Regions from separate parts of the Streptomyces sp. NPDC006879 genome, predicted to be linked through region 1. Evidence: riboswitches for the same ligand, from Rfam matches in the RefSeq annotation. Region 1 holds a riboswitch; each other region holds the start of a gene.
What was found. A riboswitch is a leader RNA that binds a small molecule or an ion and turns the genes downstream of it on or off. The one in region 1 is predicted to bind cobalamin.
Positions count from the first base shown of each region.

Region 2: another riboswitch for cobalamin. It lies ahead of ACFYMC_RS00980 (prenyltransferase/squalene oxidase repeat-containing protein); the one in region 1 lies ahead of ACFYMC_RS19105 (energy-coupling factor ABC transporter permease).
Region 3: another riboswitch for cobalamin. It lies ahead of ACFYMC_RS27195 (ABC transporter substrate-binding protein); the one in region 1 lies ahead of ACFYMC_RS19105 (energy-coupling factor ABC transporter permease).

Region 1 is NZ_JBIAGC010000025.1:1,979-6,200, reverse strand. Features, by position in the region: gene ACFYMC_RS19120 (hypothetical protein) at 1-675, shown strand, start outside; guanidine-III (ykkC-III) riboswitch at 815-875, shown strand; gene ACFYMC_RS19115 (DMT family transporter) at 890-1,204, shown strand; gene ACFYMC_RS19110 (hypothetical protein) at 1,298-1,804, shown strand; cobalamin riboswitch at 2,112-2,309, shown strand; gene ACFYMC_RS19105 (energy-coupling factor ABC transporter permease) at 2,339-3,040, shown strand; gene ACFYMC_RS19100 (energy-coupling factor ABC transporter substrate-binding protein) at 3,037-3,384, shown strand; gene cbiQ (cobalt ECF transporter T component CbiQ) at 3,391-4,140, shown strand; gene ACFYMC_RS19090 (energy-coupling factor ABC transporter ATP-binding protein) at 4,137-4,222, shown strand, end outside.
Region 2 is NZ_JBIAGC010000001.1:210,889-215,110, reverse strand. Features, by position in the region: gene ACFYMC_RS00990 (aldehyde dehydrogenase) at 1-279, opposite strand, end outside; gene ACFYMC_RS00985 (MBL fold metallo-hydrolase) at 469-1,506, shown strand; cobalamin riboswitch at 1,549-1,680, shown strand; gene ACFYMC_RS00980 (prenyltransferase/squalene oxidase repeat-containing protein) at 1,789-3,084, shown strand; gene ACFYMC_RS00975 (SCO2322 family protein) at 3,165-3,806, shown strand; gene ACFYMC_RS00970 (energy-coupling factor transporter transmembrane protein EcfT) at 3,803-4,222, shown strand, end outside.
Region 3 is NZ_JBIAGC010000057.1:8,063-12,284, forward strand. Features, by position in the region: gene ACFYMC_RS27185 (ABC transporter ATP-binding protein) at 1-17, opposite strand, end outside; gene ACFYMC_RS27190 (FecCD family ABC transporter permease) at 14-1,015, opposite strand; gene ACFYMC_RS27195 (ABC transporter substrate-binding protein) at 1,039-2,022, opposite strand; adenosylcobalamin (AdoCbl) riboswitch at 2,031-2,187, opposite strand; gene ACFYMC_RS27200 (cytochrome P450) at 2,349-3,752, shown strand; gene ACFYMC_RS27205 (NADP-dependent isocitrate dehydrogenase) at 3,900-4,222, opposite strand, start outside.

The sequences.
Region 1 (4,222 bases):
GGCGAGCAACTGCCCGCGCTCGGGCGTGAGGTCGAGCTGGACCGCGAACTGCTCTCGGAGGCCGTCAGGGCCAGGACGCCCCAGGACCTGGCCCACCTGTACGCGCGGTGGGTCACGGCAGAGGACTGCGCCATGGGTGATGCACTGCTCGCCCGGGCTGTGTGGTCGGCGCGGGCGGTGGACCTGGTCGCCCTGCTGGGCCTCGTCGACGACGCGCCGGCGACCGAACGGGCCGTCCGGGAGACCGCCCGCCACGGGTTCCAGCCGCGTCGGCTGTTCGGGATCGCCCGTCGCCTGGCCGAGCAGGGGCGCGATTGCCTGGCCGCCGCGGTCCTCGCCGCGCTCGTCCACATCGCCGAGCGAGCGGTGGGCGGGGCTGGTGCGTTCCGCGAAGAGTTCGTCGTGCTGCTGCCGCACCAGCGCGCCGACCTGGCGGGTCGGATCCTCACGGCCGCCGCCCCGCTGTCGATGCTCCGGCTGCTCTACTCGCTCTACGACGTGCGGCAGGGCGAGGTCGTCGCCGACGAACTCATCGAGCGGGCAGCGGCCGAAGGGGCACTGCCCGCCCTGCTGGCCAACGCCCCGACCGCGTACCCCTCGGGCGAGCTGAGCAGCGCAGCGGAGCTGCGGGAGCTGTTGCGGACCTACCAGGAGCCCCTCGTCGGTGACGTCTGAGCCGTTGGGGCGCACGCGGGGAGCAGCCACGGGCAGGGCGCGGCTGGCGTCCGCGTGTTGGGGCACGATCCGGGACCTGGGCTGCGGAACAGGGTCCTTGGTCCCTGGCCCGGACCGGACAGCCCGTGCGAGGGTGGGGGCAGAGCTCAGACCAGCTCCCGGACGAGGGGCGCCGTACCCGGACACGACGACGGCGTCGAGGGAGCTGTTCGTCGTGGCGTGGATCGTTCTGATCGTCTCCGGGGTCCTCGAAGCCGTTTGGGCCACCGCACTGGGCAGGAGCGCCGGATTCAGCCGGCCGGTGCCCACCGCGGTCTTCGGCGTGGGCCTCGTGCTGAGCATGGCCGGGCTCGCCTACGCCCTGCGCACCCTGCCGATCGGTACCGGTTACGCGGTGTGGGTCGGCATCGGTGCGACGCTGACCGTGGCTTACGGGATGCTGTTCGGCGGCGAGAGCGTCTCGGCGGTGAAACTGGCACTGCTGGCCGGGATCGTGGGCTGTGTGATCGGGCTGAAGGCCCTGCACTGAAATCCCGTCCCCGCGACGGGAACCGTTGGGTTCCTCCGGGTGTCTCCGCGTATGACAATACTGTCCCCGTATCAGGGAGAATCGGGGAACGCCATGCCTCTGCGTCAACGTCAGCGCCTGGTGGCCGTCGCCACCGGCACCGCACTCACCCTGGGCGTGGGAATCGCCGTCCCGGCCGCCGCTTCGGCTGCGCCCGCGACCCAGACCCCACGCGTCGTCAACGCCCGTTGGGGCGGGCACTGCACGTACGACCGCCTGGTCATCGACATCAGGGGCTATGTCCCCACGGTGTCGGTGCGGCGGGTCAGCGAACTGCGATACGACGGGTCCGGCCGGAAGGTCCCGCTCGCGGGCCGCTACTTCCTGGAGATCCGTCTCAACCCCGCCCAGGCGCACAATGAGGCGGGCAAGTCCGTTTACCGGGGCCCCAAGCTGCAGAAGATCTACCTTCCCAAGCTCAAGGGCATCGCTCTGACCGGCGACTACGAGGCGTACGTGACCTTCGGAGCCGCCTTCAACACCAAGCCCACCTACAAGACGTTCAAGCTGCATGGGCCCGAGCGCGTGGTGCTCGACTTCAAGCACGCCAACGTCTGCTGAAGCACCTGCGGCCGGCGGGCCGGGACGGCGCACGCGCCCGTCCCGGCCCGCCGTTTGCGTGTGCCGGGCATCCGCTCGCCTCCGGCGAGCGGGCCCGCTCGGGCCAGAGGCCGGGGACCCCGCGAGGAGCACACGGCGATCGTTCGAACAGAACCGGGCCGGTCGCCCGAGGTCACCGGGAGGCGTGAACCCCGAGGGCCGACGTGCCTGCCGAGGGGACCACGGGCCGTGGATCGCGCGGGCCGTGGTCCCGGCCGCGCTCCGCTGCCCGAATTCGGGCCGGGTTGTGGCTCGCTGGGGTAGGCCATTAGGGTCGCAGGGCCTTGGTGTACGGGAAGACGGTGTGAAACCGGCGCGGCCCTCGCCACTGTGATCGGGAAGTCCGGCTCCACTCCTTCGGGAAGCCACTGGGCTGACGCGGGGAGTCCCACGCCGGCCCGGGAAGGCGGGGTCCGGGCATGAGTACCCGTGAGCCAGGAGACCGGCCGGGGCGCGTTGTCCATCCACGAGGTGCTGGAGAGGTCTCCCCCACTCATGCATATTGCCGAGGGGTTTCTACCCCCCTTGCACGCGGTCGCCTGGGGCGCCGCGTCCGCTCCCTTCGTCGTCCACGGCGTACGCTCCCTGACCCGCGAGGTCAAGGCGAACCCCGAGAGCACCCTGCTGCTCGGCGCTTCGGGGGCCTTCACGTTCGTTCTCTCCGCACTGAAGATCCCCTCGGTGACGGGCAGTTGCTCGCACCCCACCGGTACCGGGCTCGGAGCCATCCTCTTCCGGCCGCCGATCATGGCGGTGCTGGGCACGATCACCCTGCTGTTCCAGGCCCTGTTGTTGGCCCACGGCGGACTCACCACGCTGGGCGCGAACGTCTTCTCGATGGCCATCGCCGGCCCGTGGGCCGGGTACGCCGTCTACAAGCTGTTGCGGCGCTTCGAGGCCCCGCTGATGGTGTCGGTGTTCTTCGGCGCCTTCTTCGCCGACCTGGTCACCTACTGCGTCACCAGCGTGCAGCTGGCACTGGCCTTCCCGGACCCGGGCAGCGGCATCCCCGGGGCGCTCGCCAAGTTCGCCGGAATCTTCGCCGTCACCCAGATCCCACTGGCCGTCAGCGAGGGCCTGTTGACGGTACTGGTGATGCGGCTGCTCAGCCAGTCCAGCAAGAGCGACCTGATCCGGCTGGGCGTCCTGGCCCGAATCACCCCGAAGGCGCAGAAGCAGGAGGCCCCGGTCCGATGAGCCGGAACGCGAAGATCAACACTGTGCTGCTGCTCCTGGTGGCGGCCTTGGCCGTACTGCCCCTCGCGCTGGGGCTCGGCGACGGCAAGGAGGAGCCGTTCACCGGCGCGGACGCGCAGGCGGAGGTGGCCATCACCGAGCTGAAGCCCGACTACGAACCCTGGTTCTCCCCCCTGTACGAGCCGCCCTCGGGTGAGATCGAGTCCGCCCTGTTCGCCCTCCAGGCGGCACTCGGCGCGGGCGTACTGGCCTACTACTTCGGGGTGCGGCGTGGCCGCCGCCAGGGTGAGGCCGCGGCGGCGCGGGCGGGCGAGACCGGGCCCACCGTGAGCTCCGCACGGTAGCGGCCGGTGCTGCCGATCGATGTGGCGGCGCACGGCAACCGCTGGCGCCGCCGCCATCCACTGGAGAAGGCGGTCCTCGGTCTCGGGCTCACCGGGTCGGCGGTCGCGTTGCCACCCTGGCCGGGCTCGGTGCTGGTGGGCGCGGCCACCGTGGCGATCCTGTTGGGGCCAGCCGGGGTGACGTGGCGTCAACTGTGGCGCGCGTACCGGATCCCACTCGGATTCTGTTTCACCGGGGCACTGCCGCTGCTGGTGCAGCTGGGAGGCCAGGAAGGATTCCTGGCACTGGCACCTGGGGGCCCTCGGTTGGCCGCGGAGCTGCTACTGCGCACCTCGGCCGCCTCCTTGGGGGTGCTGTTGTTCGCCTTCACCACACCCGTGTCCGACGTGCTGCCGCGGCTGATCCGGGCCGGGGTGCCGGCCCCGGTGGTGGCGGTGGCGCTCGTCATGTACCGCATCGGCTTCCTGTTGTTGGACTCGGTCGCCCAGATCCGGCAGGCGCAGGCCGCTCGGTTGGGGCACACCAGCCGGGCGGCGGCCTGGCGTTCGCTCGCCGGACTGGCAGCGACCGCCTTCGTCCGGGCCTTCGACCGGGCTTCGCGTTTGGAGGCCGGGCTGGCCGGGCGGGGCTACGACGGCACGATGCGGGTGCTGGTGCCGTCCACGGTGTTGTCCTGGCCGTTCCTGGCGGCGACCGGAGTGCTGTTGACCTCGTTGAGCGCCACCACGCTCGTACTGGAAGGGCTGGTGCTGTGACCTGCGGACCGATCGTCGAACTCCTCGATGTGTCCTACGCCTACGAAGACGGCCCCGCGGTGCTCCACCGGGTGGACTTCGC
Region 2 (4,222 bases), on a different contig from region 1:
GATCGACCGGGCGATCTCCTCGTGCCGTGCCGCGATCCCGTCCTTGATGCGCCCCACCACCTGCATGCGCTCGGCGAGGGGCAGTTGCGGCCAAGGGCCCTCGTCGAAGGCCCGGCGGGCGGCGGCGACGGCCCGGTCGACGTCCTCTCGGGAGGCGTGCGGCACCCGTCCGAGGACTCGTTCGGTATGGGGGGAGATCACCTCGATGGTCTCGGTGCCGAGCGGATCGACGAACTCTCCGCCGATGAAAAGCCTCTGGTGCTCCACGAGCTCGGTCATGGTGGTGCCTGCCCTTCCCGACGGCCTACCCCTGACGCTTCTTCAGATTCAGAACTGATACCAGTTCCACTTCAAGGAGTCCACGGTCCGAGCAGTCGACAGAAGGCCAAGAAAGTTCACTCGGGCTACTACTGTAACGAGTTCTCGTTATAGTGGGCGCTCCGCACCGTCACCACACCAGGGGGCCACATGACACAGGTGACCGACCACGGCGGGGGCGTGCACAGCATCAAGGTCCCCATCCCGGACAACCCCCTGGGCCACACCCTCGTCCACGTCCTGGACACCGACCGCGGCCCGGTCCTCATCGACACCGGATGGGACGACCCCCACTCCTGGGACACCCTCGTCGAAGGCCTGGCCGAGCTCGGTGTCGAGATCGCCGAAATCCACGGCGTGGTCATCACCCACCACCACCCCGACCACCACGGCCTGTCCGGCCAGGTTCGGGAAGCCTCGGGTGCCTGGATCGCCATGCATCGCGCCGACGCCGAAGTCGTCCGCCGCCTGCGCGACACCGACCCCGCCGAATGGCTCCGCTACCTCACCACCAAACTCGCTGCCGCCGGCGCCCCCGAAGACCACCTGGCCCCCCTACGAAGCGCCCGGGACTCCGGGCGGATGCGTTCCCTGCCCGGCCTGCACGCGGCCCTACCCGACCGGGAGATCCTCCCCGGCGAGCTCCTCCCGCTAGCCGGCCGACACCTTCGGGCCCTCTGGACGCCCGGCCACACCCCCGGGCACGTCTGCCTCCACCTGGAAGAGCAACATCCGGCGAACAAGCCGGGCCTGGGTCGCCTGTTCTCCGGCGACCACCTCCTCCCGGGCATCTCGCCGCACATCGGCCTCTACGAGGGTCCGCAGGACGCTCAGGCCACCGACCCGCTCGGGGACTACCTCGATTCCCTGGAACGCATCGGGCGCCTCACTCCGGCCGAAGTGCTACCCGCCCACCAGCACCCCTTCTCCGACGCACCCGGCCGGGTGCGCGAACTCCTGGACCACCACGAGGAACGACTGGCCGGGCTCCGCGCCCTCCTGGGCCAACCACTGACCCCCTGGGCACTGGCCGAGCGGATGGAATGGAACCGCCCCTGGGAAGAGATCCCCTTCGGCTCCCGCAACATCGCCGTCTCCGAGGCCGAGGCCCATCTACGGCGGCTGGTGAAACTCGGCCGGGTCGAAGCGGTACCCGGCAGCGATCCGGTCACCTATCTGGCGGTTTGAGGGCGCCGGCGACAGCGGCCAGGCCGCGCTCCGGACCGGCAAGGTACCTGCCGGTACAGTGGGCGGGTCGTTGACACTTCCGTTCGGGGAGAAGCCGGTGCGAATCCGGCGCTGACCCGCAGCCGTGAACCGCCCAGGCGGTGAGCCGGATCGCCCCGTGCGGATGTACACGGCTCGCGCCACCGCAACGCGGTGGACGGCAACCGTCGAGGAATGCGGGGCCGGAGCCCGGTGCCGCCCGCGCCTGCCTCCCGGCTCCCCAGCAGGAGAGGCCCCACCCCCGTGAACGTACGACGCAGCGCCACCGTGCTCGCCGCCACCGGCGTATTGGCGGTGGCACTGGCCCCCGCAGCCCTCGCGGCCCCCTCCCCCGCGCCCGCCATACCCTCCGGCCTGTACGGCACGACGGACCCGACCTACGACGGAGTCTGGCGCCAGTCGCTGGCCTTCCTCGCCCAGGACGCCGCCGGCGTGCAGCCCGCCGCAGCCGCCGTGAACTGGCTGACCGGCCAGCAGTGCGCCGACGGCTCCTTCGCCTCCTTCCGCCCCGACCCGGCCCAGGACTGTGACGCCAAGACCATGGCGGACAGCAACGCCACCGCCGCGGCCGTACAGGCGCTCGCCTCGCTCGGTGGCCACGACGCGGTGGTCGCCAAGAGCGTGGACTGGCTGAAGTCCGTACAGAACGAGGACGGCGGCTGGAGCTACAACCCCGGCGGGGCGAGCGACGCCAACTCCACCGGCATCGTGGTGGGCGCGCTCGCCGCGGCCGGCGAGAAGGTGGACCAGGTGGCGTCCAAGAAGGGCGCTCGGGCCACGAACGCCCTGGCCTCCCTCCAGGTCAGCTGCGCCGAGAAGGACATCGCCACTGCGGCCGACCTCGGAGCCTTCGCCTACCAACCGGACCAGGCCGGCAAGCTGTCGGCGAACGCCGACGCCACCGCCGCGGCCGTCCTCGGCATGCTCGGCATGAGCCTGCTCGTGGAAGCCCCGAAGTCCAACACCCCTCTCACCGAGGCCACGCCCACCTGCCGCACGGGCGCAGAGGCGGCGCAGAAGGTCGAGCCCGCCCAGGCCGCCGCCGCCGCCAGCGCCTATCTCGCCCGCACCACGGCCAAGACCGGTGACCACCTGATGTCCGCCATGCCGGGCGCCACCGACCAGCCCGACGTCGGCAACACCGCGGACACCGTCATCGCCCTGGCCGCGGCGGGCCACCGGGACGCCGCCGCCAAGCCGCTGGCCTGGCTGGAGCAGAACGGAGCCGCCTGGGCCAAGACCGCCGGGCCGGCCGGCTATGCCCAGCTCGTCCTCGCCGCCCACGCCGGCGGCGCCGACCCCAAGGCCTTCGGCGGCACCGACCTGGTCGCCCAGCTGAACGCCCAGGGTCCGGCCCCGGCCGCTGCCGCGTCCAAGGAGCAGTCCTCGGCGAACGCGGACACCAAGGACGACGCCGCCGAGAAGTCCGAGGAGAAGAACTCGGGCTCCAACATCTGGTGGATCATCGGTGTGGGCGCCGTCGCCGGCATCGGAATCGGCATCCTGATCAGCGGCCGCAAGAAGAACGGCACGTCGTGACCGTCCGCCGCCCCCCGCGCCCCGCGTCGGGCCGCCCGTACGCGACGGCGCTGGCCTTCGTCCTCGCCCTCGGCAGTTGTATGACGCTGCTGGCTGCGGGCCCGGCCCAGGCCACCGGCTACCGGTACTGGTCGTTCTGGGAGCGGGACGGCGGCCGATGGGTGTACGCCACCCAGGGACCGTCCACCACCCGCCCCGCCGACGGCTCGGTCCAGGGCTTCCGCTTCTCGGTGAGCGAGGATTCGGCGGTCGGCTCCCCGCTCCCGCGCGGCACCGCGGAGTTCGCCACCCTGTGCAAGGACACGCCGGCTCGGGAAGGCAAGAAGCGAGTGGCGCTCCTCGTCGACTTCGGTCTGCCCCGAGACGCACCGCAGGGGGAGAGCCCACCCCAATCCGAACCGCGCGGCTACTGCGCCTCCCTCGCCCCGGCGGCGACCACCGCCGAGGCGTTGGCGGTGGTCGCCACCCCGCTGCGCTACAACAGCGCGGCGCTGCTCTGCGCCATCGCCGGGTACCCGCGGCGGGGCTGCGGAGACCAGGTGGCTCAAGCAGAGCCGCGGAACACGGCCCCCGCACCCGCGCCGAGCACCGCGACAGCGCCCGGCACCGCCGAGTCCGGCGGTGGGTCCGGTCCTTCCGTGGGGCTGCTGGCCGCGGTGTCCGCGGTGATCGCCTTGGCGACGGCCGCCCTCTGGCAAAACCGCCGCCGCCGGACCCGATGACCGGGCTTCCCCAGCACCGCACCACCGCCCGCCCGCCCAGGGACACGGGCGGCCCGGAATCCCGGAGAGGGTCGGCGCGGGAGCACGCCGATCCGCCCCGCTGGTGGAACCGGCTACGGGCACCGGTGGCGACCCGCGCCAACGCGGTCACCGCCGGCGCCTGGTGGCTGTGGGCACTGGGGCTGGCCGCAGCCGCGTCCCGGACCACCAATCCGCTGCTGCTCGGCCTGCTCGTGGCGGTCGCCGGTTACGTGGTGACCGTCCGTCGCACCGACGCTCCCTGGGCCCGCAGCTACGGCTTCTTCCTACGGCTGGGCGTCTTCGTGCTCGTCATGCGGCTCTTGTTCACCGTGGCCCTCGGTTCCCCGGTCCCGGGCACGCACCTGCTGTTCACGCTGCCCGAACTGGCCCTGCCC
Region 3 (4,222 bases), on a different contig from region 1:
GGTGGTCGGGCGGTCATCCGCTGATCCCCTCGGTTCGGCTGGTGCGGCGCAGCTGCCACAGAAAGAAGGGGCCGCCGATGAGTGCCGTGACCACACCCACCGGAATCTCCTCGGGCGCCGCCACCGTGCGCGCCACCAGGTCGGCCAGCAGCAGGAATACCGCCCCGCCGAGCGCGGCCACCGGCAACAGCCGCCGGTGCGAGGCACCCACCAGCATCCGGGCGGCGTGCGGCACCATCAGCCCGACGAAACCGATCGCACCGCTGAACGCCACCAACACGCCGATCACCAGTGAGGCGAGGACAAAGACGACCGCACGGAAGCGACTGGTGTCCAAGCCCAACGTGCGGGCCCCTTCCTCCCCCGCGAGGAGGAGGTCCAGCGGCCGGGCCAGGGCGAGGAGCAGCGCGGTGCCGAGGATCAGTGCCGCGGCGGGCAGGGCCAAGCTGTCCCCGCGAGCCGCACCCAACCCGCCGAGGGTCCAGAACAGGACCGCCCGGACGTGTTGCGCGGACGCCGACAGCACCAGGACCAAACTGGTCAGGGCCGTCAGGATGTACTGGACGGCGACGCCCGCCAGGATCAGCCTGCCGGTGGTCATGGTGCCCCCGCGTCGGGCCATCGCGTACACCACGACCAGGGCGAGCGTCGACCCGGCGAACGCGGCGACCGGCAACGCGAAGGTGGTGGCTGCGCCCGCTCCCACACCGAGGACGACGACCAGCACCGCGCCCGTCGAAGCCCCCGAGGAAGCGCCGAGGAGGAAGGGGTCGGCCAGCGGATTGCGCACCAGGGCCTGCAAGACGGTGCCGGTGACGGCCAGCCCCGCCCCTACCACCGCGCCGAGCAAGACCCGCGGCAGGCGGACCTCCCACACGATGGCGGCGAAGGGCCCGGTGCGCTCGCCGCCGACGAGGATGGTGACGACCTCCCGGACGGGTATCCGCACCGGGCCCAACACCAGGGCGGCCACGGCGAGGGCCGTGAGTGCGCCGAGCAGCAGTCCCAGGGCCATCGGGAACCGCAGACGGCGGACGCTCACCGGGCGGCGGGATGGAGCTGGCGGGCGAGTTCCTCTACGGCGTCCGCCACTCGTACGCCGAGCACCGCCGAGGAAAGCGGCAGCACGGCGAAGCGCCGGTCCCGGACGGCCGGGACCTCTCTGAGTGCTGGGTCCTGCAACAAACGCTTCTTCTTGGCCTCAACGGTCGTACCACCGTAGTCGTAGATGACGACCACCTCGGGCCGACGCTGCACGACCTGTTCCCACGAGACGTCCCCGAAGGTGTCCTTGAGGTCGGAGAAGACGTTGTCGCCGCCGGCGAGGGAGATGATCTCGTTGCCGATGCCGTGACCACCGGAGGTGAAGGCCGTGTTGTCGCCCGAATCGTAGACGAAGACCGAGGGGTGCTCCGCAGCGGAAACCTTCGCCTTGACGGCCTCGATGCGCCGCTGCCCCTCGGCGAGCAGCCGCGCTCCGCGCTCGGGAACACCGAAGACCCTTGCGACCTCGGTGATCTCGGTGCGCAACTGGTCGAGGCCGACCTTGCCTTCGGTGCAGTACTCCACGCTGAGCCGGGTGGCGACGCCGCTCTTCTCCAGGCCTGCCCGGTCTCGGCCCGCGCCCTCGTCGAAGGCGCTGGTGTAGCCGCCGTACACGAAGTCCGGGGCGGCGGCGAGCAGGACCTCCTTGGAGGGGTACTCCTTGGCGAGCACCTTGATGCCCTGGTAGTCGGAGCGGTAGCGCGCGAGGATGGCGTCGTCGAGGTAGGCGGTGCCGACGATGCGGTCCCCCAGCCCGAGGGCGAGCAGGATCTCGGTGGTGTGTTGGTTCATGGTCACGGCACGCTTCGGCGGCGCGTCGAAAGTCGTCTGAACCCCGCAGTTGGTCACGGTGAACGGGAAGCCGGCGGGGGAGCCTTGGAGCTGGCGCACCGGGTCCGGCTGACTGCCGCAGGCAGCGAGCGGAACCAGCAGAGCGGTCGTGAGAAGTGCGCGCAGGCAAGCGCGAGTTCGGGTCATGGCCCTGTTTGCCTCTCCGGGGATCCTCGTCCCCGATGGAAGTGAAGAGGCGGCGCGTCAGTGTCTGACTTCCGGGCGCGCCTTCGAGGGCGTGCCCGGTCACAGTGGCGGGACCGTACCGGAATCGCACCGGCTTCCTGGCCTGCGCCGCCTTGGTGATCAGTGCCAGTGTGCCAGACCGTCATGGCCGCCGATCACCGCGGTGGGTCGAGTTCCCACCCTCGCCGGGTTCGGGGATGTCCGGCACAATGGGCGTCTCGGGTGGCCCCGGCTGCGTGACCGCTGTCGCGGGCGACCATGGGTTCGGCGATCGCCTAGGGGGCGGCGTGGGCGCACGGGAGGTGTCGGTCCCCGGACCGACGGGGTTACCACTGCTCGGCTCGGTCCGGGAGCTCAGAAGGGATTCGCTGGGCGCGTTCTTGGCCGCACAGCGCGAGTTCGGGGACCTGTGCCGTTTCGTGGCAGGACCCCCCGGGCTGCGCAACGAGGTGTACGCGGTGTTCTCCGCGACGGGCGCACAGCAGGTCCTGGCCACCGACTCGGCCAACTTCCGCAAGGACAACCTCTTCTACCAGGAGGTCCGTGAGTCCTTCGGCAATGGCCTTCTGACCAGCCAGGACGCCGACTATCTTCGTCAACGCAGGCTGGTGCAACCCCTGTTCACTCGGCGGCGCGTCGACGGGTACGCCCGGGCCATGACGATCGAGGCAGCGGCCCTGATAGGTCGCTGGTCCGACTCCCCCGATGCCACCGTCGACCTCGTACCGGACATGGCGGACCTGGCCCTGCGGACGGTGGCCCGCATCCTGTTCGGCACTGATGTGGGGCGTGCCGTGGCCGTGGTGGAACGCTGCTTCCCGATCCTCGGGGAGTACGTGCTGCGGCGCGGCTTCTCGCCGGCGAACCCGCCACGGGCTTGGCCGACCCCGGCGAACCGCAGGGCAGCCGCGGCCACCGAGGAGCTGTACGCCGTCTGCGACGCGATCATCGCGGGGCGGGTTGTCAACGGGCGTACGCAGGAGTCCGCGCCCAAGTCCACCCGGGAGCAGACCTGCGATCTACTGACGCTGCTCACCCAAGCGCAGAGCGAGCAGGAGGAGGCGTTCGGCCCGGCCGAGCTCCGGGAACAGGTCCTGGTCTTCCTGTTGGCGGGGCACGAGACCACCGCCACCTCCATGGCATTCGCCCTGCACCTGCTGGCCGGCCACCCCAAGGAGCAGGAGTTGGCCAGGCAGGAGGTGGAGAGCGTCCTGGCCGGCCGGGTGCCCACCGCGGCCGATCTGGACCGACTCCCCTACCTGACTCAGGTCCTCAAGGAGTCCATGCGCCTGTATCCGGCCGCTCCGATCATCGGCCGCCGTTCGGTCGAGGCACGGGAGATCGGCGGGATGACCGTGCCGGCGGAATCCGACGTGATGGTGGCGCCCTGGGTGATCCACCGCAATCCCGCCTACTGGCCGGAGCCCGAACGGTTCCGACCGGACCGGTTCACATCACAGGCCGAGCAGGACAGGCCGCGCTACGCCTGGTTGCCCTTCGGCGGAGGACCACGCGCCTGCATCGGCCAGCACTTCTCCATGCTGGAGTCGACGCTCGCGCTGGCGATGATCCTGCAGTCCTTCGAACTCGAAGCGGTGGACCGGGAGGTACCGGTGGAGACCGGCATCACCTTGCGCGCGAAGGGGCCGGCTCGCGCCCGGCTGCGAAAGCTCGACGGGAACGGGGCGTGAACCGTCCTGACGGGGACGATCGAGAGAAAGCCACCGCACCGCTCTCAGCACCTGTGAGGGAACGCCGGTGCCCCGGTCGGCGATCGCCGACCGGGGCACCGGTTCGAGCTTGTCCGCGCGGGACGGACCGAGCCGCCCCGCAGCGGGTCAGGCGAGGGTTCCCAGCGCCTGGTTGAAGGTCTGCGAGGGCCGCATGACGGCCGCGGCCTTCGCCACCGACGGCTGGTAGTAGCCACCGATGTCCGCCGGGGAGCCCTGCACGGCGATCAGCTCGCCGACGATGGTCTCCTCCTGCTCGCCCAAGGTCTTGGCCAGGGCCGCGAAGGCCTCCGCCAACTGGGCGTCCGCGGTCTGCGAGGCCAGCTCCTGGGCCCAGTACAGCGCCAGGTAGAAGTGGCTGCCCCGGTTGTCGATCCCGCCGAGGCGGCGGCTCGGCGACTTGTCCTCGTTGAGGAAGGTGCCGGTGGCCC